Peribacillus sp. FSL E2-0218: one gene and its partners. The protein of the gene in region 1 interacts with the protein of each later gene in a pairwise test. Links are inferred from orthologs where the notes say so. Each region holds a gene or a part of one and is shown on either strand. Other genes may lie near its edges.

Region 1 (8,261 bases):
TATGAAGATCCTTCTTTAAATAGTGCATTCATGATCAACCAATCAGGCCAAGGGGAGATGGAGGCTGATATCCTTGGACAAAAGGTGACAAGCCATGACTTGGAGACAAAAAAAGAAAAGCTGGAAGAAATGAAGGCCTTCAATTTTTTCTCCTCAATCGGCAGAACGCTAGGGGACACGATTTCAGGGGCATTTCAAGCGCTTATCGATATGATTTAGCTGTAGTGTCGTGAATAAACCAGCAAAAGGGCTGCATCCAATCCGATGCAGCCTCAGTTTGTAGACAAAAGGGGTTCGGAATTAAAAAATTCCGAACCCCTTTTGAAATTCCTTTGAAATTTTGACCAAAGGTTACGAGATTTGGGCTCTTCGAGCCACTATGTTAAGCCGTTTTAGGACCTTGCCATGTCCAAGTGGCCATCTTCTTTACATTCATGGCAGCGAAAGTAAGCATCGCCTGCATCGACAATTTTTTAAGTCCCCTTAAAGTAGTCCAACGCATACCATGCTTTTCTTTTGCATCTGCGAATACACGCTCAATCGTTTCTTTGCGTTTCGCATATATAGGTTTTACCTCTTGATGATGCCGCAGATGATCTGCTTCTTCCACATATGCTTGCCAGATATGCCGTGTCACTACTTTTTGATGGTCTTTGCTTTCCGTACACCGTGATAAAAATGAGCATGTTGCACAAATTTGTTTGGGCGATTTGTACTCGCGATAGCCCTCTTTATTTGTTGTTGAGTACTTTAAAGTTTCTCCCGAAGGGCAAAGGTAACAATCAAAGTGTTCATCGTAAACATAGTCATGTTTGCGAAAGAATCCTTCTTTTGTACGAGGACGTGTATAGGGTAAAGCAGGTGTGATTTCTTTGTTAAATAGGTAGCTTGTAATCGCTGGTGTTTTATAAGCTGCATCTGCGGCAACTGCTTCTGGTTTTCCAACTTTCTCAATCACTTGCTCAACAAGTGGCTCCAAAATATGACTGTCATGTGTATTACCAGGTGTTACAATCGTTCCCAATACAAAACCGTTGCCGTCTGCGGCCGCATGGAATGAATAGGCAAACTGTTTTGTTCGTTCATCTTTCACATAGTAGCCACTCTCAGGATCCGTAGTACTTTCTTTAATTGCTTTGGTTTCTTCCTTATCAAATTTATCTGGTGGAAAAGGCTTCTTTCCATGGTTTTCACGATCTTGATTGATTTCTTCTTGAAGACGTCCTTGATACGCTCGTGTTTCTTTACGAACGATTTTCTTTTCAAATTTCCGTTTATTCGCACTGGCTTTCACATGGGTGGAATCCACGAAAACGTGTTCTACACTTATTACCTTTTTATTAGCAGCTGTCATTAAAATGCGACAGAAAATCTGTTCAAACAGGTCTGTATCTTTAAAGCGTCGCTCATAATTTTTTCCGAACGTAGAGAAATGAGGTACTTTATCATGGAAACCATAGCCTAAGAACCAACGGTAAGCCATATTGGTTTCAACTTCTTCAATCGTTTTACGCATGGAACGAATACCGAAGGTATATTGAATGAAAGTCAGTTTAACTAAAATAACTGGATCAATACTTGGGCGTCCTACCTCTGAGTACATATCTTTCACCAAGTCATAAATGAAAGTGAAGTCAATGGCAGCCTCCATTTTACGAACCAAATGGTTCGGTGGCACCAGTTGATCTAAAGTAATCATTTCAAGTTGATCTCGCTGAATAGAATCATGTTTAGAAAGCATCCTCATCACCTCAAGTTTTAATCCTTCAATTTTAAAACAAAAATGACTCCAGTCAAAAGTGTTCTATCTAAAAGGTAAGACAAAGTTGATTGGAACGGAAGGTACGAGACTCCTGCGGGAAAAGCGCGTCTAGGGGAGACCCCGCAGGCAAAGCCGAGGAGGCTCCCCGACCGCCCGCGGAAAGCGAGTGCCTGGAGTGGAAATCAACGCATAAAAATAGACAAACTCGATTTTCATCGAGTTTGTCTACAGTCTGGGGCTGCATCCAATCCGATGCAGCCTTTTTTTATGCTTTACCTTACAATGATGCTTCTTTTGTAACTATTCTGTTGAATCTTGCATTTTCTATTGATATAATAAAAAATAGTGTATTGTGTCGACTAGTGGGAGTGAACGTCATGAATAGAGAAGAAAAATTAAAAAGACAATCAAAGATTCGTAACTTTTCCATCATCGCTCATATTGATCATGGTAAATCTACATTGGCGGATCGCATCATTGAAAAAACGAACGCCATGACTCAACGTGAAATGAAGAGTCAACTGCTGGATTCCATGGATCTGGAACGAGAGCGTGGAATTACGATTAAATTGAATGCAATCCAATTGAAATATAATGCGAAAGATGGCGAAGAGTATATTTTCCATCTGATTGACACACCGGGACATGTCGATTTCACGTACGAGGTTTCAAGAAGCCTGGCTGCGTGTGAAGGCGCTGTCCTTGTTGTCGATGCAGCTCAGGGCATTGAAGCCCAAACGCTGGCAAATGTGTATTTGGCTTTGGATAACAACCTGGAAATCATTCCGGTCATCAACAAAATCGACTTGCCAAGTGCTGACCCGGAAAGGGTGCGTGGTGAAATCGAGGAAGTGATCGGCTTGGATGCTTCCGATGCAGTCCTTGCTTCGGCTAAAGCCGGAATCGGAATCGAGGAGATTCTCGAGCAGGTGGTTGAATTGGTGCCGCCGCCACAGGGAGATCCGGATGCCCCTTTCAAGGCCCTCATTTTCGATTCACTGTTTGATGCCTATCGCGGTGTCGTTGCCTATATCCGTGTTGTCGAAGGTTCCATAAAAGTGGGCGACAAAATCAAAATGATGTCCACTGGCAAGGAATTCGATGTAACGGAATTGGGTGTCTTCAACCCAAAACCGCAGCTGCTGGGTGAGCTGAATGTCGGCGATGTAGGGTTCCTTACGGCTGCCATTAAAAATGTCAGCGATACGACGGTGGGTGATACGATCACAAGTGCCGTCAATAGTGCGACAGAGCCGCTTCCGGGTTACCGGAAGATGAATCCGATGGTGTATTGCGGGTTATACCCAATCGATGCATCGAAGTTCAATGACCTAAGGGATGCTTTGGAAAAATTGGAATTGAACGATTCTGCGCTTCAGTTCGAGGCGGAATCATCGCAAGCGTTAGGCTTCGGCTTCCGTTGCGGATTCCTTGGACTTCTTCATATGGAAATCATCCAGGAACGGATTGAACGTGAATTCAAAATTGATTTAATCACTACTGCACCAAGTGTTATTTACGATGTTGTCCAAACGGACGGAACGGTTCTGAAGGTTGATAACCCATCCAACATGCCTGATGCCCAAAAGATTGAACGCGTCGAGGAGCCATACGTAAAAGCGACGATGATGGCACCGACGGAATTCGTCGGGACGATCATGGAAATCTGTCAAAACAAACGCGGTAACTTCATTGACATGGAATATATCGATGAGACACGTGTGAGCATTCATTATGAGATACCGTTATCGGAAATCGTGTATGATTTCTTCGATCAATTGAAATCGAATACGAGAGGCTATGCTTCATTCGATTATGAGTTGATCGGTTACAAACCGTCCAAGCTTGTGAAGATGGATATCCTGCTCAATGGCGAAACCGTCGATGCGTTGAGCTTCATCGTTCATAAGGATTTTGCCTATGAACGCGGTAAAGTCATCGTTGAAAAGTTGAAGAAATTGATTCCGAGACAACAATTCGAAGTGCCGATCCAAGCAGCTATCGGACAGAAAATCGTGGCCCGTTCCTCAATTAGTGCCATGCGCAAAAACGTATTGGCTAAATGTTACGGCGGCGATATATCTCGTAAACGTAAGTTGCTCGAAAAACAGAAAGAAGGTAAAAAGCGGATGAAACAGGTAGGATCCGTTGAAGTGCCGCAAGAAGCTTTCATGGCTGTTTTGAAAATGGATGATACGACACCGAAGAAATAAATAAAATTAACGATAGAGGGGAAAAGAGGGTAGAGTGATTCTAGCCTCTTTTTCTATCGACTCATTCGATTAAAGGTTGTGAACACGATGATTAAAAGCGCCTATCTCCATATACCGTTCTGTGAACACATTTGTCACTATTGTGATTTTAATAAAGTATTCCTGCAAGGGCAGCCTGTCGACGAATATTTACAGATGATGAAAAGGGAAATGGCCCTGCAGCTTGCCAAATACCCGACGACAGGATTGGATACCGTTTTCGTCGGCGGAGGGACACCGACCTCATTAGATGAAAAACAGCTGACATTCCTATGTGAAGCAATCAATGAAACCTTGCCATTCGAACCGAACAAAGCCGAATATACATTCGAGGCCAATCCAGGGGATCTTTCGAGGGAAAAACTCGAAATCCTGTATCAATCGGGTGTCAATCGACTTAGCTTCGGTGTGCAAAGCTTCAATGACGAATTGTTGAAACGGATAGGACGGACTCATCGGGCTTCCGAAGTGTACGAAACGATCCACCTGGCTCAGGAGGTTGGCTTCACGAATATCAGCATTGATTTGATTTATGGATTGCCTGGTCAAACGATGGCCGATTTTCAGGATACGCTGGATAAAGCCCTTGCCCTGCAATTGCCGCACTATTCCAGTTACTCATTGATCGTTGAACCGAAGACGGTTTTTTACAATCAGATGCGAAAGGGTAAATTGAACCTGCCGCCGCAGGAACTCGAGGCTTCCATGTATGAGAAGCTCATGGAAGAAATGGAGAAGCAAGGTATCCACCAGTATGAGATCAGTAATTTTGCCCGGCCTGGTTTTGAAAGCCGTCATAATCTGACATATTGGGATAATGTGGAGTATTATGGCATTGGTGCCGGCGCACATGGCTATACTGGAGGAAGGCGAGTGGCTAACCATGGCCCCGTGAAGAAATATATCACCCCTTTATTAGCAAATCAGCTGCCGGTTTTGGAGGAACATCAGGTCCCGCTCCATGAACGGATGGAGGAAGAAATGTTTTTGGGCCTCCGGAAAACAGAAGGAGTTTCAATCGAGAACTTCATGAATAAATTTTCTGTTGAAATGACCGAGATTTTCCGGAAACCGCTTCAGGAAGAAGTGGCAAAGGGCCTTCTAATGGTTGAGGACGGCTTCGTCCGCTTGACTGAACAGGGGAAACTACTCGGAAATGAAGTGTTCCAATCATTTTTAGGTGTTGCCGATTCCGAGTAAAGGAAATCGCTTGTCATTTTAACGATGAATTACGGGTTTTCTTTGTTGACATCATTGGCTGCATTTGATAATTTATTAGTATATTAGCACTCAGAGAGACAGAGTGCTAACAGAGGTGATCATACATGCTAACTGATCGTCAATTATTGATTCTACAAGTGATAATCGAGGATTTTATCCATTCAGCCCAGCCAGTCGGGTCACGAAGCTTGTCGAAGAAAGATGAAATTACGTTCAGCTCTGCCACAATCCGCAATGAAATGTCTGATCTTGAAGAAATGGGATTTATAGAAAAAACCCATACATCTTCCGGCAGGATTCCTTCTGAAAAAGGGTATAGATATTATGTGGATCATTTACTTTCTCCTCAAGCTCCGAAAAAGAATGAAATGAAATTATTGAAATCCGTTTTTGTAGAACGAATTTATGAATTGGAAAAGATCGTTCAAAAGTCAGCGAAAATTCTTTCGGAACTGACGAATTATACGGCAATAGTGCTTGGGCCGAAAGTGAATGAACATAAGCTGAAGAAAATCCAAATCATTCCCTTGAGCGCTGAAACAGCGATTGCCATCATCATTACCGATACAGGTCATGTGGAGAACCGAATGATTTCCCTTCCTCCTTCTTTCGATATAAACGAAATCGAAAAGATGGTGAACATATTAAATGCCCGATTGGTCGACGTTCCGTTAGTTGATTTAAAGGATAAGATATATAAGGAAGTGGCTGTTCTGTTAAGCCGCCATATTCAAACTACGGATCGATGGTATCCGTCCTCGCGGATACCTTGACGGATACAAACCCCGAAAAAATATTTTTCGGCGGGAAAACGAATATGCTGAGGCAGCCGGAGTTCCATGATATCGCTAAGGTCAGCACGCTTTTATCCATGATTGAGCAGGAGCAGGGGTTTTATGATCTCATTACCCAAAACCCATCTGGCATCCACGTCAGGATCGGCCGCGAAAATCAAAACACAGTGCTTGATGATTGCAGCTTGATAACCGCAACTTATTCAATCGGACAGGAGCAAGTCGGCACATTAGCCATATTGGGTCCGACGAGGATGGAATATTCGAGGGTAATCAGTTTGCTTTCGTTTTTCTCGAAGGATTTGACTGCCCTCATGACAAAACTGTATCAAAAATAGGAGCAAAGGTAATATTGTTAAGGTGGCGGAGGGCAGCATCCCGTCGCCTGGCATAATACTTTAGCATAAATTGTATAACCCTTTTAGGGAGGTGAGATTGTGACAGATAATAAAAACGAAGAACAAACATTGGAAAATGAAACAATCGAAGAAAACGCTGCAGAAGCGGTTTTCGCTGAAGAAGAAATTCCAGCGGAGCAAAACCAGGATCCGGCTGAAAAGGATGAGCTTCAGTTGGCTCAGGAAAAGATTGCCGAGCTTCAGGCAAAAATCGAAGAAATGGATAACCGTTACCTTCGTCTGCAGGCCGATTTTGATAATTCAAGACGCCGTGCCAAGCTTGATATGGAGGCGGCTCAAAAATATAGAGTTCAAAGTATTGCTGGCGATTTAGTGGAAGCCCTTGATAATTTTGAAAGAGCTACAAAAATCGAAGCGGAAAATGAACAAACGAAATCCCTGCTTTCGGGCATGGAAATGGTTTACAAGACGATTACGGACGCATTGGCCAAAGAAGGCATCGAGCCGATCAGTTCGGTTGGTGAAGAGTTCGATCCTCGTTTGCATCAAGCGGTCATGCAAGTCCAAGATGAAAACTTCGGTTCCAACATCGTCGTGGAGGAATTCCAAAAAGGATACCTGCTTAAAGACCGAGTGATTCGACCTGCAATGGTGAAAGTGAACGAATAAGCATTTTACATATAATTACTGGGAGGTAGTGAAACTATGAGCAAGATTATTGGTATTGACTTAGGTACAACAAACTCTTGTGTATCTGTACTTGAAGGCGGGGAACCAAAAGTAATCCCGAATCCAGAAGGAAACCGTACAACTCCATCCGTAGTGGCATTCAAAAATGGAGAAAGACAAGTAGGGGAAGTGGCAAAACGCCAAGCGATCACAAACCCTAACACGATCATCTCCATCAAGCGTCATATGGGTACGAACCATAAAGAAGTAATCGAAGGAAAAGAGTATTCACCTCAGGAAGTTTCTGCAATCATCCTTCAATACTTGAAATCTTATGCTGAAGAGTATCTTGGTGAGAAGGTTACAAAAGCGGTCATCACCGTACCTGCTTACTTCAATGATGCAGAACGTCAGGCAACAAAGGACGCTGGACAAATTGCCGGTCTTGAAGTGGAACGTATCATCAACGAACCGACAGCTGCAGCACTTGCATACGGCTTGGATAAAACGGAAGAAGATCAAACGATCCTTGTATTCGACCTTGGCGGCGGAACATTCGACGTTTCTGTCATGGAACTTGGCGATGGCGTATTCGAGGTTAAATCCACAGCCGGCGACAACCGTCTAGGTGGAGATGATTTCGACCAAGTCATCATCGACTACTTAGTGGAAGCATTCAAGAAAGAAAACGGAATCGACCTTTCCAAAGACAAAATGGCTGTTCAACGTTTGAAAGATGCAGCTGAAAAAGCGAAAAAAGATCTTTCCGGTGTAACGTCTACACAAATTTCATTGCCATTCATCACGGCTGGGGATGCTGGCCCGCTTCACTTGGATGTAACCATGACTAGAGCTAAATTCGATGAGCTTTCTTCAGGCCTTGTAGAACGCACAATGGGACCTACTCGTCAAGCGATGAAAGATGCGGGCCTTTCTGCTTCTGAAATCGATAAAGTCATCCTTGTTGGTGGATCTACACGTATTCCTGCGGTTGTTGAAGCAATCAAAAAGGAAATCGGACAAGAGCCAAGCAAAGGCGTTAACCCTGATGAAGTAGTGGCCATGGGTGCTGCGATTCAAGGTGGCGTATTAACAGGAGATGTTAAAGACGTCGTTCTTCTTGACGTAACTCCACTTTCACTTGGAATTGAAACGATGGGCGGAGTGTTCACGAAATTGATCGACCGCAATACAACGATTCCAA
Region 2 (8,040 bases), 380 kb from region 1 along the record:
CCAAGGAATGGACCAAACCCATTGATGCCCATCATTAGCTGCCAATCGGCCAAAGTCGTATCGTTAATTCCTTTTTCGGAGGAGATACCGGCATTATTAATCAAAATGTCGACCTTCCCAAATTCAGCAATGACATCTTCCATCATGGTTTTCCAGCTATCGTCTGAAGATACATCAAGCACCATTCCATGGACGTTTTCCAATTCATTCACCACTGCCACAGCTTTTTCATTAATATCGGCAGCGATGACTTGTGCTCCCTCTTTTGTGAATAAATCGACCATTTCTCTCCCCATACCAGATGCTCCGCCAGTAATAATGGCTACTTTATTCGTTAATCTTCCCATCATGATCACTCCCAATCGTTTTGTATGATGAATATAGGTTAATGGCTAGTTTGATAGATAATCAGCGAGCAGTACTATATAAATGTACTTGGAAAGGGGACCTATCCAAAGAGTCTCCCCTTCCAGCTTTTTAAAAAAGAATGGCTCACATCATATTGAAAGCGTTCATGTACCAATTGTGTGTTTCCATTCACTAGAATAGCTTGACCGGTCTATTAGGTGTTAGCGCCCATGAGCTTGCAGAGATCATCTTCCTGGTACATTCAGCAAAGCCTCGCTTCATGTTTAATTCTAGTGGTTAAAATTCAATTCTGCAATCATTTTGTACTTGGGATACAAAAAAATATAACGATGTTCCATTTTTGAAGGCGCATCCTTGCCGGACGACGCTGCCGCTTTAACGATTGATGCCTCGCTTTTAATATCGATTTCCATTCCTTGTTTTAATGATCCGATTAGCTGATTGGGCATCATGCCGGGTTGTTTGACCGGAGTGTTGGACAGGGAATACGAAGAAAAGGGTCCAACACTTGGCGGAACAGGTAGGAAAAGTGATAAAATGAATAATATATATAAAAGAGGAGTTGTCGAATGTGACTGAAATGAATTGGCGAGAAGAAGTTGAAAAAAGGAAAATGGATCTATTGCTGGACACTCAAAATTTGCTGAAAATAAAAAGTGTTCTGGATGAAGAAAACAAGACAGAGGATGCACCATTTGGTCAAGGGGTGAAGGAAGCGCTTGACTTCATGCTTCAATTGGGTGAAAAAGACGGTTTTACCGTGAAGAATGTCGATAATGTCGCCGGACATATTGAAATGGGTGAAGGCGAAGAGTTAATCGGGATTTTGTGTCATGTTGACGTTGTACCGGAAGGCGATGGGTGGAGTTCGGATCCGTTTGGCGCGGAGCTCCGCAATGGCCGCATTTATGCTCGCGGTGCAATCGATGATAAAGGGCCGACGATGGCTGCCTATCATGCAATGAAGCTGGTGAGGGAGCTTGGACAGCCATTGAACAAACGTGTGAGGATGATCATCGGGACAGATGAGGAATCGAACTGGCGCTGCGTGGATCGTTATTTTGAAGTGGAGGAGATGCCATCGATGGGCTTTGCGCCAGATGCGGACTTCCCGATCATCAGTGCCGAAAAAGGTATTTGGGACTTATCCGTCATCCATCCTGTTGATGCAGGAAATGGCACGAGCTCTGAAGTGAATGTCATCGAATTCTCTTCAGGACGAAGGACGAACATGGTACCTGATTTTGCAACGGCGATTGTCGAGGCTGCCAATCCTGCTGAAGTGGTGGCAAACTATCAGGCTTATATGCAAAAATACTCGTTGAAGGGTCAAGCAGTTCCGCAAAAAAATCAAGTGCTCCTTGAATTGAACGGCGTGTCTGCACACGCGATGGAGCCGAACAATGGAATCAATGCAGGTTTGCATTTAGCTGCCTTTTTAGCGGACCTTTCGCTTGATCCGCATGCGAAATCCTACTTCACATTCATCAAGGATCGTTTGTTTGAAGATTCCCGCGGAAATAATCTTGGGTTGGCCTATGCGGATGAGGAAACGGGTGATTTGACGATCAATGCCGGCGTTTTCAATTATTCAAAGCAAGCCGACAGCTCGATTGGCTTCAGCGTGCGCTACCCGGTGACATTCGAATGGGAACAGCAAAAGGCGGCATTGGAGGAAAGGCTGGCTGCATATAATTTAAATGTGAAGACCAATTCGCATTCAACGCCACATTATGTCAATAGCGACAGTTTTTTGATCAAGACGCTGCAGCAGGTTTATGAAGCGGAGACCGGTGATAAAGCTGAACTGCTTTCGATAGGCGGCGGTACATACGCCCGCTCGCTTAAGGAAGGCGTTGCATTTGGACCGCTATTCCCCGGCAGCGAGGATATTGCGCATCAGAAAGATGAATATATTGACATTGAAGATATGCTTAAGGCTACGTCCATTTATGCACGTGCCATTCATGAATTGGCAAAATAAGAGGTCAAAGAGGGAGAAAACATGGGAAAAATCATTTTTAACGGCGAAATAAAAAACAGGGCCGATGTTTCGGTTGATATCGAGGACAGGGGATATCAATTCGGTGATGGCGTCTACGAAGTCATCCGGGTTTATAATGGTGAGTTATTCGCGGGAGACATGCATCTGAATCGTTTGATGGACAGCGCAAGATTGATTCAGATGAAAGTTCCCTTCACGGTAGCGGAAATTAAAACCCGCGTGAAAGAGCTTATCTCTGAAGATCAATTGCAGGACGGAATCATCTATATGCAGCTCACAAGGGGTGTAAGTCCGCGGACACATGCTTTTCCAAGTTCGGACGTCGAACCGGTATTTGTTGCCTATACGAAGGAAATGCCTTATACAGGAAAGATGAAACCAGGGGTAAAGGGCATCACGACGGACGATATTCGTTGGCTGCGCTGTAATATCAAAAGCTTAAATCTGCTTGGTAATATAATGGCTAAGCAAATGGCGGCGGAAGCTGGCTGTGACGAAGCGATCCAGCATCGTGACGGTCTGGTCACGGAGGGAAGCTCGTCCAATGTTTCAATCGTCGTCAACGGCACGCTGAGAACGCATCCCGCTTCCAACTTGATCTTGAACGGGATTACCCGCCAGGTGATGCTCAAGCTGTGCGCCGATCATGGCATTCCCTACGTGGAAGAAGCTTTCACGATCGAGGATATGATGGCAGCGGAGGAAGTCCTCTATACGAGCACAAGCGTCGAAGTGACACCGATCATTAACATCGATGGCCAGACGATCGCAACCGGTGCGCCCGGTCCGGTAACCAAAAGATTGCAACAGCTTTTCTCCGCGGAAATCGAAAGGCAATGCGGTTCAATTAACTGATTGTGGATCCCCCCTTTGCCGCACTGGCAAAGGGGTTTTTAGTCTTTCGCCCCCTCTCGGCCCCCCTTCTATAAGCCGCTTGAATCCATTAAAAAAATTTTCAGTTTGTCCCTTTTGACATTTTCAAGATTCAGGAATATACTTGCTAATAACCTAAAAAGTTTACTTGTCGCAACATTTTGAGTTGCATATAAAAAGGAGTTGAATAGACATGTCTGGTGCATTACATCAGTCTTCTTCCCGCGGATTCAAAAATCTGCTTCCATATTTGGGCCCAGCGTTCATTGCAGCTGTCGCCTATATCGATCCAGGGAATTATGCAACCAATATTACAGCTGGTTCAAAATATGGCTATACCTTATTGTGGGTTATCTTCGCATCGAACTTGATGGCTGTGCTCATTCAAACGCTGTCAGCCAAACTGGGGATAGCCACCGGTAAAAACCTTCCTGAGTTATGCAGGGAGAAATTTTCGAAAAAAACATCAATTTTACTATGGATACAGGCCGAAGCCGTCATCATGGCCACGGACTTAGCTGAGTTCATAGGTGCTGCACTTGGAATCTATTTGCTCTTCGACCTCCCGCTCATCACCTCGGCCCTCCTTGCAGCCATTGGTTCCTTCGCCATCTTGGAATTTCAGCGCAGAGGTTATCGGACATTCGAAGCGTTGATCACGGTCATGATCTTTGTTGTAGTGCTAGCTTTCGGAGCTCAGGTTTTTTATGCACATCCTGATACATCGGCCATCGCTCTAGGGCTATTCACTCCAAAATTCGAAGGAGTGGACAGCATTTTACTATCGGCAGGAATGCTCGGAGCGACCGTCATGCCGCATGCGATTTACCTTCATTCCTCTTTAACACAAAAAAGGATAGTCGGTAAAAATGACTTGGAGAGAAAAAGGATATTTCGTTTTGAACAAATTGATATAGTCATCGCCATGTTGATTGCAGGCGGAATCAATGCCGCCATGGTCATCGTTTCAGCCGCCCTATTTCATAAGAGTGGGATATTAGTAGAGGATTTGGATGTAGCCTATCAACAATTCGGGGCGATGCTTGGACCATCCGTCGCGATGTTTTTTGGAATCGGCTTACTGTTCGCCGGATTATCCAGCTCTTCCGTCGGTGTCATGACAGGTGATGTCGTCATGCAGGGATTCATAAAAAGACATATACCAATCTATTTGCGGAGGGTCATCACGACCTTACCGCCCCTAGTCATCATCATATGGGGAGTGAACCCATCCAAAGCACTGGTCATGAGTCAGGTCGTACTCTCATTTGGTATCGCCTTCGCATTGGTGCCATTGATCATGTTTACAAGCAATAAAAAAATCATGGGTAATCTGGTCAACCACAAAATCACCTCCAGTATTGCCTGGCTTATTGCAGTCCTCATTATTGGGCTGAACCTGTTCCTGCTTTATGAAACGTTGTTTACCTAACAAAGAATGTGACGGAAAAGGACCTCTTGGGGTCCTTTTTTTGATTTCTCAATTATATCTTCGATAATCCGCCCGAAAGCGCCAAGAATCCATCCGGAATCCAGAATAATCCGTCTCCTCTAAAAGCACGTTTTCGGACTGAGTTTTCCTTCTTTTTCTTGCTGGCCGGAATATGATGAAAGCAAGTGCAAGGAGAGTATATGACATGGGAATTATGGTAAAATTAGAGGAAGATCAGGAAGGAATGTCAGTGACCATGAATACTCATTTTTTCTTTGCTTTAGTTTTACCTGACGATATTAAGGCTTATTTACATGCTGTGACGGAACGACTGAATTCAGGGTTTCCATTTAAGAAATGGCTGCATCCTGCCGATTATCATATTACGATGGCGTTTTTGGGCAGTGCTGACGATTCAATGAAAAAGGATGCTATAAGGCGAGTGGAGGGCGTGCTTGCGAAAGAGGCCTCATTCGGGCTTACGCTAGCTGAAATAGGCGCTTTCGGCAAGGAAGACAGTCCCAGGATCCTTTGGACGGGTGTGGAGCAGCAGGAAAGGCTTTTTTCAATGCAGGAGAAAATTTATCATTCATGTGTGGAGGCTGGTATTCAGCTTGATAAAAAGCCATTTAAGCCCCATATAACGCTAGCAAGAAAATTCGAGGGGGAAAATCCCTTTTCTTTGGAAAGCGTCCGGCAGGTGGCGAATGTAAATGATGAGCATTTCCAGGCAGTCCAGGTTGCGCTCTATCAAACACATATCGGGGAATCGCCTTCATATGAAAAGGTTTTTACGATAAATCTTCAATAATAGAGAGAGAGGTGGCCGAATGGCACAGCTCATAAAGATGCAAGATTATATTTCCCGGTATGAGCAGGATATTTACCGATATCCAACACAATATGCACGATTGAAAAAACAGCAATGGGAAAAATTGAAGGCTGCTTATCAAGCAGGTGAACTGGATCAATTGTATGGCGATCATAACGTAGAGGAGGAACAGGCGATACTGGACCTAGCCCAGGACGAATCCAAGAGCTTAATGAAAAAAGTGAAGGGCTTGTTCCACCGGACGGAGAAGCAGGATACAGAGGCAGAAGAGCCGGTGCTGCCGAATCAGATCGACGACCCCAATATTTTTTCATTAAGGTTTCCCTTCCGTCCAGCCAGTTTGGATGAATTAAAGCAGAATTATTTAAATCAGTTGCTTCGTTTTCAAATGAAATGGGGAAGTTCGACGCTGCGTGAAAAATCATTTGTGGACCGATCATTCTTTTTGGATGAAAGGCTCCGCTTTTTCCTGCAGCGTTTTCCCGATACGTTTCTTGTTTTATACAAGCCTATCTTTCTATTAAAAAACGCGCCTGTTGAAGTCGATGTCATCTTATTGACCCCAGTCGACGCGTGGTGCATCACTTTTGTCGAGGCGGAAGAGGATGCAGCATTCATCGGCTCGAGCGACCGGTTCTGGATTCGCAGGCATCATAAGCACCCTGACAAAAAAGTGTTGAACCCATTATTGAGTGCCAATCGGATGGGAAACATCGTCTCCCAGTTATTTTCACTTTATGAGGTGAACGTCCCGATCAAAAAGGTGATCCTATCGCGGAATGGTTATATTGATTTTCCCGAAGCCCCATATGATATGACGGTATTGGATAAACGGACCTTCCAGGAATGGTTTGAACGGATGCGGACCACTTCATCGCCCATTAAGGCACAGCAATTGAAAGCTGCGCAGGCATTGCTGGAATATTGTCAAACGACATCGAGCATGCGACCGGAATGGGAAGCCGACCATCACCAACAAGAGGCGAATGAGCATGCCGAACCTTAATGAAACCCTTTATTTCATCGTCAACCCGAGGGCTGGAAATGAAACAAGCATGAAGGTTTGGAAGAAAGTGGAGAAGGTGCTGAAATCCAATGCCGTTCACCATGAAGTGTTTTTTACGGAAGAAAAAGGGCATGCATCCCGATTGACGGCGGAAATTTTATCAGGTACGGACCGGGATACCAGGATCATTGCGGTAGGGGGGGATGGCACGATAAATGAAATGCTCAAAGGCGCCCTTCCATTTCCACATGCCATCCTTGGATCCCTTGCCGCGGGCTCCGGCAATGATTATGTACGGGGCATCCAAAAAACGAAGGGTGTCGCTCAAGCCCTTCGGTTATTCCAGGATAACGCACACAAAGCCATTGATATCGGTCAGTACGAGACGGATGGCATGGACGGATATTTTATGAACAGCCTGGGAATGGGGATTGATGCTGAAATTTCCGCTGAAGCTGACCGTTCTCGCCTGAAAAAATGGTTTAATCTCGTCAAGGCGGGTAAATTGATTTATCTCATCCTTTTTCTGAAACAATTATTCACCTATAAGCCTGGCAGTATGGAACTGGTCGTTGATGGGGAAATCCATATGTTGAAAAAGGTGTGGTTCATTGTCATTGCGAACCAGCCATACTTCGGCGGGGGGATGAAAATTTCACCGCAATCAAAGCTTCATGATGGCAGGTTGAATATTATCGCCGTTCATGATATTGCCCTGCTGAAATTATTGGCCGTTTTCATCACCGTTTTATGGGGCGGGCATCTAAAGATAAAAAACGTCGATTCTTTTTCTGGTAAAATGATAAAAATGAAAAATCATGGGTCAGCAAAAATCCAGTCGGATGGAGAAATAGTTGGAAAGGATCAAGTGGCTGCTGCGGTTTTGACAGATAAAATCCGCGTCATGATCAAGGATTGACTCCCATGCAAAATATGAAATGATTTATTTGTTTTTGTTTTATGAGTATAATCGTTTTATAGTACTTGACGAAGAAACCTTTTTTCAACTAAAATTTAATTTATGGCTATTGTTAAATTGCTCAATAGCTATTTTTTTATTTCTCTAGAATGAGGATGTTTTTAATTGCGGGTATCATCCCGATGCACGTATATATGCAGCTTCGCCAGCAGGCGGGTTTTTTATTAAACATGGACTCAAAGTAGTGGTAATACATACACTAGGTAACGTACCCACATTTGTATGATTAAGCGAGGAAATCGAAGGTGAACCAGTTGGAACATTTATTAGGTCAGGAGTGGGATATATCCCCTGCTGGAGGAGCTACAGGAGAAGCCTTTATAGCCGAGAAAGATGGGCAGAAGCTCTTCCTCAAACGTAATTCATCGCCATTTTTAGCTGTTCTTTCAGCTGAGGGCATTGTTCCGAAATTAATGTGGACAAAACGCCTGGAGAATGGGGATGTCATTACTGCCCAGCATTGGATGGAAGGCAGGGAGCTATCTCAGCAGGAAATGGACAATATAAGAGTCGCAAAGCTGCTTCAAAAAATTCATCAATCCGA
Region 3 (8,025 bases), 3.0 Mb from region 1 along the record:
TCCCCTAGACGCGCTTTTCCCGCAGGAGTCTCGTACCTTCCGTTCCAATCAACTTTGTCTTACCTTTTAGATAGAACACTTTTGACTGGAGTCATTTTTGTTTTAAAATTGAAGTATTAAAACTTGAGGTGATGAGGATGCTTTCTAAACATGATACTATTCAGCGAGATCAACTTGAAATGATTACTTTAGATCAACTGGTGCCACCGAACCATTTGGTTCGTAAAATGGAGGCTGCCATTGACTTCACTTTCATTTATGACTTGGTGAAAGATATGTACTCAGAGGTAGGACGCCCAAGTATTGATCCAGTTATTTTAGTTAAACTGACTTTCATTCAATATACCTTCGGTATTCGTTCCATGCGTAAAACGATTGAAGAAGTTGAAACCAATATGGCTTATCGTTGGTTGTTTCCATGATAAAGTGCCTCATTTCTCTACGTTCGGAAAAAATTATGAGCGACGCTTTAAAGATACAGACCTGTTTGAACAGATTTTCTGTCGCATTTTAATGACAGCTGCTAATAAAAAGGTAATAAGTGTAGAACACGTTTTCGTGGATTCCACACATGTGAAAGCCAGTGCGAATAAACGGAAATTTGAAAAGAAAATCGTTCGTAAAGAAACACGAGCGTATCAAGGACGTCTTCAAGAAGAAATCAATCAAGATCGTGAAAACCACGGAAAGAAGCCTTTTCCACCAGATAAATTTGATAAGGAAGAAACCAAAGCAATTAAAGAAAGTACTACGGATCCTGAGAGTGGCTACTATGTGAAAGATGAACGAACAAAACAGTTTGCCTATTCATTCCATGCGGCCGCAGACGGCAACGGTTTTGTATTGGGAACGATTGTAACACCTGGTAATACACATGACAGTCATATTTTGGAGCCACTTGTTGAGCAAGTGATTGAGAAAGTTGGAAAACCAGAAGCAGTTGCCGCAGATGCAGCTTATAAAACACCAGCGATTACAAGCTACCTATTTAACAAAGAAATCACACCTGCTTTACCCTATACACGTCCTCGTACAAAAGAAGGATTCTTTCGCAAACATGACTATGTTTACGATGAACACTTTGATTGTTACCTTTGCCCTTCGGGAGAAACTTTAAAGTACTCAACAACAAATAAAGAGGGCTATCGCGAATACAAATCGCCCAAACAAATTTGTGCAACATGCTCATTTTTATCACGGTGTACGGAAAGCAAAGACCATCAAAAAGTAGTGACACGGCATATCTGGCAAGCATATGTGGAAGAAGCAGATCATCTGCGTCATCATCAAGAGGTAAAACCTATATATGCGAAACGCAAAGAAACGATTGAGCGTGTATTCGCAGATGCAAAAGAAAAGCATGGTATGCGTTGGACTACTTTAAGGGGACTTAAAAAATTGTCGATGCAGGCGATGCTTACTTTCGCTGCCATGAATGTAAAGAAGATGGCCACTTGGACATGGCAAGGTCCTAAAATGGCTTAACATAGTGGCTCGAAGAGCCCAAATCTCGTAACCTTTGGTCAAAATTTCAAAGGAATTTCAAAAGGGGTTCGGAATTTTTTAATTCCGAACCCCTTTTGTCTACAAACTGAACGCTGCACATTTGCAGCGTTTTTTTATTTTTTCTTATTTTTTTGCGCTGCCTTGATCTTAAAATGGATCATGATCATCCGTAAGCCCGATCCAAAATCAAGCGTCGCGATAAGGACAAGTATGTAGGCGAAGATGCCCCATCCTGACGAATTGACGGTTTGCACCGCAATCGCCGTAAAAAGGACACCTAAGCCTGCATAGATGATTCCGATGAACAAGGGTGACTGTCGTTTCATAATAAACCTCCGATGAAGGCTTGAGCAGTATCCAGCATCTTCTCAATTTGCTCGCGATTCACGACTTGAAAGATGACGACAAGCGTATTCATCGCAATATGTGCGCTCATGGACACGAGGATGCGGCCTGTTTTCGCATAAAGAAAAGCAAAGGTAAAGCCCATTGCCGTATATAAAAGCAGATGCTCCAATTCACCATGCGCCAAGCCGAAAATAACCGAGCTAAGTACAGCGGAAATGAAGAAGTTAAAGCGTTTATGAAGTGATCCGAAAATGATCTTCCGGAAAATGATTTCTTCCATGATTGGTCCGAGTACTGAAGTGACGAAAATGACCATGGGGACTTGGGAAATGATTGCAATGAGTTGCTGCGTATTTTCCGATTCAGGCTCCACACCAAGATTTTGTTCAATGATCCCAGCGACCGCTTGAGCAGCCAGGGCCAGGAACACACCGCCTATCGCCCACAATATCGATTCGGAAACGGGAGCTTGGTTGCTTGTGTCCATCTTTTCCTTCATATCTTTTCTCATTAAAAAAAGAATCAAGGCTAATGCAACGAAAAAGCTGAATACGATCCAGTATGCTGCAGACTTTTGCTCAAGTTCATCAGCAGGCATTCCGGTTGAAGTCCCAATCAGCATGAAGATGGGTACCCCGACAATACTGGATAATTGCATGGCAATGTAAGTGATGATGACGAACCAATATTCTTTTTTCAAAGATGAAAACTCCTTTTATTTAGTCGCCCATTTCGCCTGAAAACGTTCCTGACAGGGGAAAATCGATAAACGCATACTCCAAAATGGTATCAAATAATGAGGCAGAACACCACTCAAAGGTACCCCTGCAAAAACATTTCCGTATCTAATCATTATGTTAATGTAGTATACCCGGAATTTATCAGAAATTAATAAAAAATTTTCGATAAGATACTTGCAAAAAAGGCTCGGTTTATTTAATATTATAAATGTGTTAGCACTCGATGATGAAGAGTGCTAATAATCATGAAGCACATTATCAAGAGAATATGAGGAGGTTGTTTCACTTGTTAAAACCATTAGGTGATCGCGTTATTATTGAACTAGTTCAATCTGAAGAGAAAACGGCAAGCGGTATTGTTCTTCCTGATACTGCAAAAGAAAAGCCACAAGAAGGTAAGGTAGTAGCAGTCGGTACTGGCCGTGTCCTTGAAAATGGCGAACGTGTTGCTTTAGAGGTTGCCCAAGGCGATCTAATTATCTTCTCAAAATATGCAGGTACTGAAGTTAAATACGAAAATACTGAATACTTAATTTTACGTGAAAGCGACATTTTGGCTGTAATCGGCTAATTATACATCATACTTAACTGAACGAAAAATTTTCTTAAAATTTTAGGGAGGTACTTAAAAATGGCTAAAGAAATCAAATTTAGTGAAGAAGCACGCCGCTCCATGCTTCGTGGTGTGGACGCACTTGCAGATGCAGTTAAAGTAACGCTTGGACCAAAAGGCCGTAACGTGGTTCTTGAGAAAAAATTCGGTTCACCGCTTATCACGAATGACGGTGTGACGATCGCTAAAGAAATCGAATTGGAAGATGCATTCGAAAACATGGGTGCGAAATTGGTTGCTGAAGTAGCAAGCAAAACAAACGACGTAGCTGGTGACGGTACTACGACTGCAACGGTTCTTGCACAAGCGATGATCCGCGAAGGTTTGAAAAACGTTACAGCTGGTGCGAACCCAATGGGTATCCGCAAAGGGATCGAGAAAGCGGTCAACTCTGCCATCGCAGAATTGAAAGCCATTTCCCAACCTGTCGAAAACAAAGAATCGATTGCACAAGTTGCTGCCATCTCTTCAGCTGATGAAGAAGTGGGCCAACTGATTGCGGAAGCAATGGAGCGCGTTGGTAACGACGGCGTCATCACAATCGAAGAGTCGAAAGGTTTCACAACAGAATTGGACGTAGTAGAAGGTATGCAGTTCGATCGCGGATATGCCTCTCCATACATGGTTACTGATTCAGATAAAATGGAAGCAGTCCTTGAAAATCCATATATCTTGATCACAGATAAAAAAATCACGAATATCCAAGAAATCCTTCCTGTACTTGAGCAAGTTGTACAACAAGGTAAACCGCTATTATTGATTGCTGAAGATGTAGAAGGCGAAGCGCTTGCAACTCTTGTTGTGAACAAACTTCGTGGAACATTCAATGCAGTTGCGGTTAAAGCTCCTGGTTTCGGTGACCGTCGTAAAGCAATGCTTGAAGACATCGCAGCTCTTACAGGCGGCGAAGTAATCACTGAAGAAATCGGACTTGACCTTAAATCTGCAACAATCGAATCTTTAGGACGTGCTTCTAAAGTGGTTGTTACAAAAGAAAACACAACGATCGTTGAAGGATCTGGAGATACAGCGCAAATCCAAGCTCGTGTAAACCAAATCCGTGTTCAATTGGAAGAAACGACTTCTGAATTCGACCGTGAAAAATTACAAGAACGCCTTGCTAAATTAGCTGGCGGTGTAGCGGTCATCAAAGTTGGTGCTGCCACTGAAACAGAATTAAAAGAACGTAAACTTCGTATTGAAGATGCATTGAACTCCACTCGTGCCGCTGTTGAAGAAGGTATCGTAGCCGGTGGTGGTACAGCACTTCTTAATGTATACAATAAAATCGCTGAAATCCAAGCGGAAGGCGACGTAGCAACAGGCGTGAAAATCGTCCTTCGTGCAATCGAAGAGCCTGTACGCCAAATCGCTCACAACGCTGGACTTGAAGGCTCTGTAATCGTAGAACGCCTAAAAGGCGAAGCAGTAGGCACTGGCTTCAACGCAGCTACTGGCGAATGGGTCAACATGATCGCATCCGGTATCGTCGATCCAACTAAAGTAACTCGTTCAGCTCTACAAAACGCTGGATCAGTTGCAGCCATGTTCTTAACAACAGAAGCTGTTGTTGCGGACAAACCAGAACCAGCAGGCGCTGGCGGCATGGGCATGCCTGACATGGGCGGCATGGGTGGAATGGGCGGCATGATGTAATCATTGCTTAAATCCCTTAATATAGGGATTTAACGAGTATTCAGGATGATTGCTCACCAAACATGTGAATATCTTTAAATTAGAAGGCCTCCCACGGTTAACTGTGGGAGGCTTTTTTCATATGAGCATAGATATTCATCGTGTTTGAATATCTGTATGCCCTATTCGTTGTTGAATTTCTTTCAACCCCACTCCTGCTTCAATCAGTAAGGATGTATGCGTATGCCTGGTTCGAGATAGCATTTGGGTTCAGCTAATAAATCATCTGGAAAACAAGAAAAACCTATTACTGATCTCTACGCTGCCATATATCCAAGGAGGGCTTTTTTATATGAATAACTGTTGAACGGAGGATTAGTATTGGATGCAGTGTACTGTGATATGTGGATTATAAAGCAATCTTTAGAAAATGTTTTGGCTTGAGTGGGAGGTTTGTTCCCTCGACTGTTTTGTAGAGCTCATTCCCTTCTATTATGTATGGGTGCCCAGCCGCAAGGAAGTAAATGGGGGGAAAGGAAGGAAGCTGAAAGTCAGCCAGGTCAAAAAAGCAACTGAAACCCACTTATCAGCAAAGATCGGGTTTGCAAGAAAGTATTTCGGAAAGGATAAAAGGAAAAGCGGGGAACCCTGAATTATCAGTGTTTTCCCCGCTTTTTATCATTTAATATTTGAGTTACATATAATCATAAACAGAGTCATCGAAATAGAGCCAGTGATAATATTCAACCTGTGAATCCGTCATCTTGGAAATGTCTTTCTCATTGAACTTTTGTTGCTCAATTAATTTCTGCGCTTTGGAATTTCTTTCTACTTGGCTCATCTTAAATCCTCCTTATAATATGAGAAGTAACGAAGTATTTAAATGTTGAAAACGCTTTCTTTTTTATCTTATTTTTATTATATATCTCAATGTTAGATTAAACAAATATCAAATATAGATGAATTTTAAGGATATAATATAGAAATGGTATTTATCTATTTACTTTGAAGCAGTTAATGAGACAAGGTCGGATTTCCAAAGCTTGATTTTTGTTAAGGAGTAGGGATTTGATTCAAAGGTGCCGAATGGATGCCGAAAATGTTATTATTTTAAATTTTTGAGTGAATATCTTAGTTTAGAACGTATGTTTTGTTATGTGTTTTAATTAAGGTTAAATTGTATGATGTTATTATGTAAGACTTCACAATCTATGGACGGCATGATGTAATCATCGCTTAAATCCTTTAATATAGGGATTTAACGAGGGTTTAGGAATTTGCTCACTATATACATGTAAATATATAAATTTGAGGCATTCCACGGTTTAATGCGGGAGGCCTTCGCTATTCTGAGAAATATTAGAGTAGACATTTTTCGTTATCCGCCCTATAGCCCCAAAGCTATGGTAAACAAATACCCTCAAAACATTTTCGTTATGAGGGTTAATGGAAGCATTAACTGAATCGGCAGTTTTCTTTGCGATCTATTCCGTTATCTCATCTATATGAGTAGAGTTTGAAGTATCAGGATCGAAAGTATTGAACCCATTCAAATCAATAAAATGGGCAATAGGATCCTTATCTTTGTCAGCTATAATGAGGTTAAAGCCAGATAGGTTGTTTTTTATTTTCTCCAATTCTTTTTTCGTTAAATCGATGTTTAGTTTGAATGGAGTTTGATATGTAGTTTTGTGATCTGTAGGCTGCTCTGCCAACACTGATTCACTGGTTGTCTTATGTAAAACATCGTATACTGCTTCAGGGTACTCCAGTGAAAAGTACAGCTTTTGGGTGTTTTCCTGTAAGATTTCGTATATGTCCTGATCTATTTCGTAATTCATCAGAAAAGTTAATTCCTTATTCTCAGGAATATAATTCATTTCAAACTTTGTGATGCTAAATTTAGGGGGAAGCAGCTTGTTTTCCAATGATTTGTTTTTTTGATTCGATGAGTTATTCTGTTTAGTCTCGATTGGATCATGGACAGATTTTTCACTTGTCTTTTCTGTGGTATCACACCCCATTAGAAGAAACATACAAATGATAAAAGGGAAAGCATACTTTGGAAGCATATATGTAGCACCTCTTTATTTTCGTGATGATAGTGTAATCATCAGTTGCAGTCGTTGCTTTTGCTGTATGATGGATTCACTTCATTGTCAATGGTATTGTGAATAATAGGAATAATCAATGTTTAGTTAAGGTGATCGGTGCAGGATTGGTTTGAATTTATCGCCATACAATATTAAGATTGTATGAAAAAGGATGAGGACTGTGCCGATCAATTCGTTTGAGGATTATCCAATGACCTGGAAGCCGACGATCAGTAGGGAGGATAGGCCGATATATCAGGCATTGGCGAAGCGGTTAGAATGTGACATTATGGAGGGGCTTTTGGTGCCTGGTACGAAGCTTCCTCCGCAGCGGGAATTGGCCGATTATTTGGATTTGAATGTAAGTACTGTTTCAAAGGCGTTTAAGGTGTGTGAGTTGAAGGGCTTGCTGAGTGCAACGGTTGGAAGCGGCACGTTCGTTTCGTATGATGCTTTATCGAATGCTTACTTACTGGACGAAGTGAAGCCGGGGCATTTGATTGAAATGGGAGCGACACTGCCAGATAATGCTTCGTTTGAGCCATTGCTCCACCAGCTGAAAAACATGCTGCAGGAGACGGATTATGAAAAGTGGTTCGGATATGGCAGAACAGGTGAAAGCTTTTGGCAAAAGGATGCAGCGATCAAGCTAATGAAAAGAGGCGGGTTTGAAACGACAGTCGAGCGCATATTATTTGCAAATGGCGGTCAAAATGCGATTGCCGCCACGCTGGCGAGTCTGTGTCAGCCAGGTGATCGCATTGGCGCTGATCAACATACGTATCCAGGCTTGAAAACGGCGGCCGCGATGCTTAGTGTGCAAATAGTGCCGATAAAATCCGAGAATGGTGAAATGAGTCCAGCTGCTTTTGAGGATGCGTGTAAGCATGACAATATTAAAGGCATATACTTGATCCCGGATTTTCATAATCCGACAGCTTGCTCGATGTCTGTCGAGAATCGGAAAATGATTGCGGCAATTGCGAAAAAGCATGATCAGTTCATCATAGAAGATGCGACGTATCATCTACATAACGAAAAACCATTACCGGCCATCGCCTCATTTGCCCCGGAACAGGTCATCTACATT

The links. The genes of interacting proteins can lie anywhere in the genome.
Region 2: the proteins of grpE (region 1) and MHI53_RS17995 interact in binary tests that used the Escherichia coli proteins (3 or more experiments, as listed by UniProt). The link is inferred for Peribacillus sp. FSL E2-0218 from one-to-one orthologs.
Region 3: the proteins of grpE (region 1) and groL interact in binary tests that used the Escherichia coli proteins (3 or more experiments, as listed by UniProt). The link is inferred for Peribacillus sp. FSL E2-0218 from one-to-one orthologs.

Annotation. Positions count from the first base shown.
Region 1 is NZ_CP150304.1:3,364,029-3,372,289, reverse strand. The notes cover bases 5,419-8,261. They hold grpE (nucleotide exchange factor GrpE), read left to right. Parts: upstream 5,419-6,466; coding sequence 6,467-7,057; downstream 7,058-8,261. Other genes in these bases: dnaK (molecular chaperone DnaK), read left to right, coding at 7,094-8,261. Outside these bases: MHI53_RS16240 (YqxA family protein), read left to right, coding at 1-219; MHI53_RS16235 (IS1182 family transposase), read right to left, coding at 383-1,741; lepA (translation elongation factor 4), read left to right, coding at 2,140-3,975; radical SAM family heme chaperone HemW, read left to right, coding at 4,063-5,214. UniProt on the Escherichia coli protein: Participates actively in the response to hyperosmotic and heat shock by preventing the aggregation of stress-denatured proteins, in association with DnaK and GrpE. It is the nucleotide exchange factor for DnaK and may function as a thermosensor.
Region 2 is NZ_CP150304.1:3,739,208-3,747,247, reverse strand. Bases 2,644-5,559 are described here. They hold MHI53_RS17995 (Nramp family divalent metal transporter), read left to right. Parts: upstream 2,644-3,440; coding sequence 3,441-4,679; downstream 4,680-5,559. Other genes in these bases: MHI53_RS17985 (NERD domain-containing protein), read left to right, coding at 5,510-5,559; thpR (RNA 2',3'-cyclic phosphodiesterase), read left to right, coding at 4,885-5,490; dat (D-amino-acid transaminase), read left to right, coding at 2,644-3,229. Outside these bases: MHI53_RS18010 (SDR family oxidoreductase), read right to left, coding at 1-347; dipeptidase PepV, read left to right, coding at 941-2,353; more of dat, read left to right, coding at 2,375-2,643; more of MHI53_RS17985, read left to right, coding at 5,560-6,517; MHI53_RS17980 (diacylglycerol kinase family protein), read left to right, coding at 6,504-7,436; MHI53_RS17975 (phosphotransferase family protein), read left to right, coding at 7,751-8,040. UniProt on the Escherichia coli protein: H(+)-stimulated, divalent metal cation uptake system. Involved in manganese and iron uptake. Can also transport cadmium, cobalt, zinc and to a lesser extent nickel and copper. Involved in response to reactive oxygen.
Region 3 is NZ_CP150304.1:335,079-343,103, forward strand. What follows is about bases 2,644-5,544. They hold groL (chaperonin GroEL), read left to right. Parts: upstream 2,644-3,225; coding sequence 3,226-4,863; downstream 4,864-5,544. Other genes in these bases: groES (co-chaperone GroES), read left to right, coding at 2,881-3,165; MHI53_RS01760 (BH0509 family protein), read right to left, coding at 5,537-5,544. Outside these bases: MHI53_RS01735 (YdiK family protein), read right to left, coding at 1,620-1,832; MHI53_RS01740 (type II CAAX endopeptidase family protein), read right to left, coding at 1,829-2,554; more of MHI53_RS01760, read right to left, coding at 5,545-5,683; MHI53_RS01765 (hypothetical protein), read right to left, coding at 6,327-6,914; MHI53_RS01770 (PLP-dependent aminotransferase family protein), read left to right, coding at 7,108-8,025.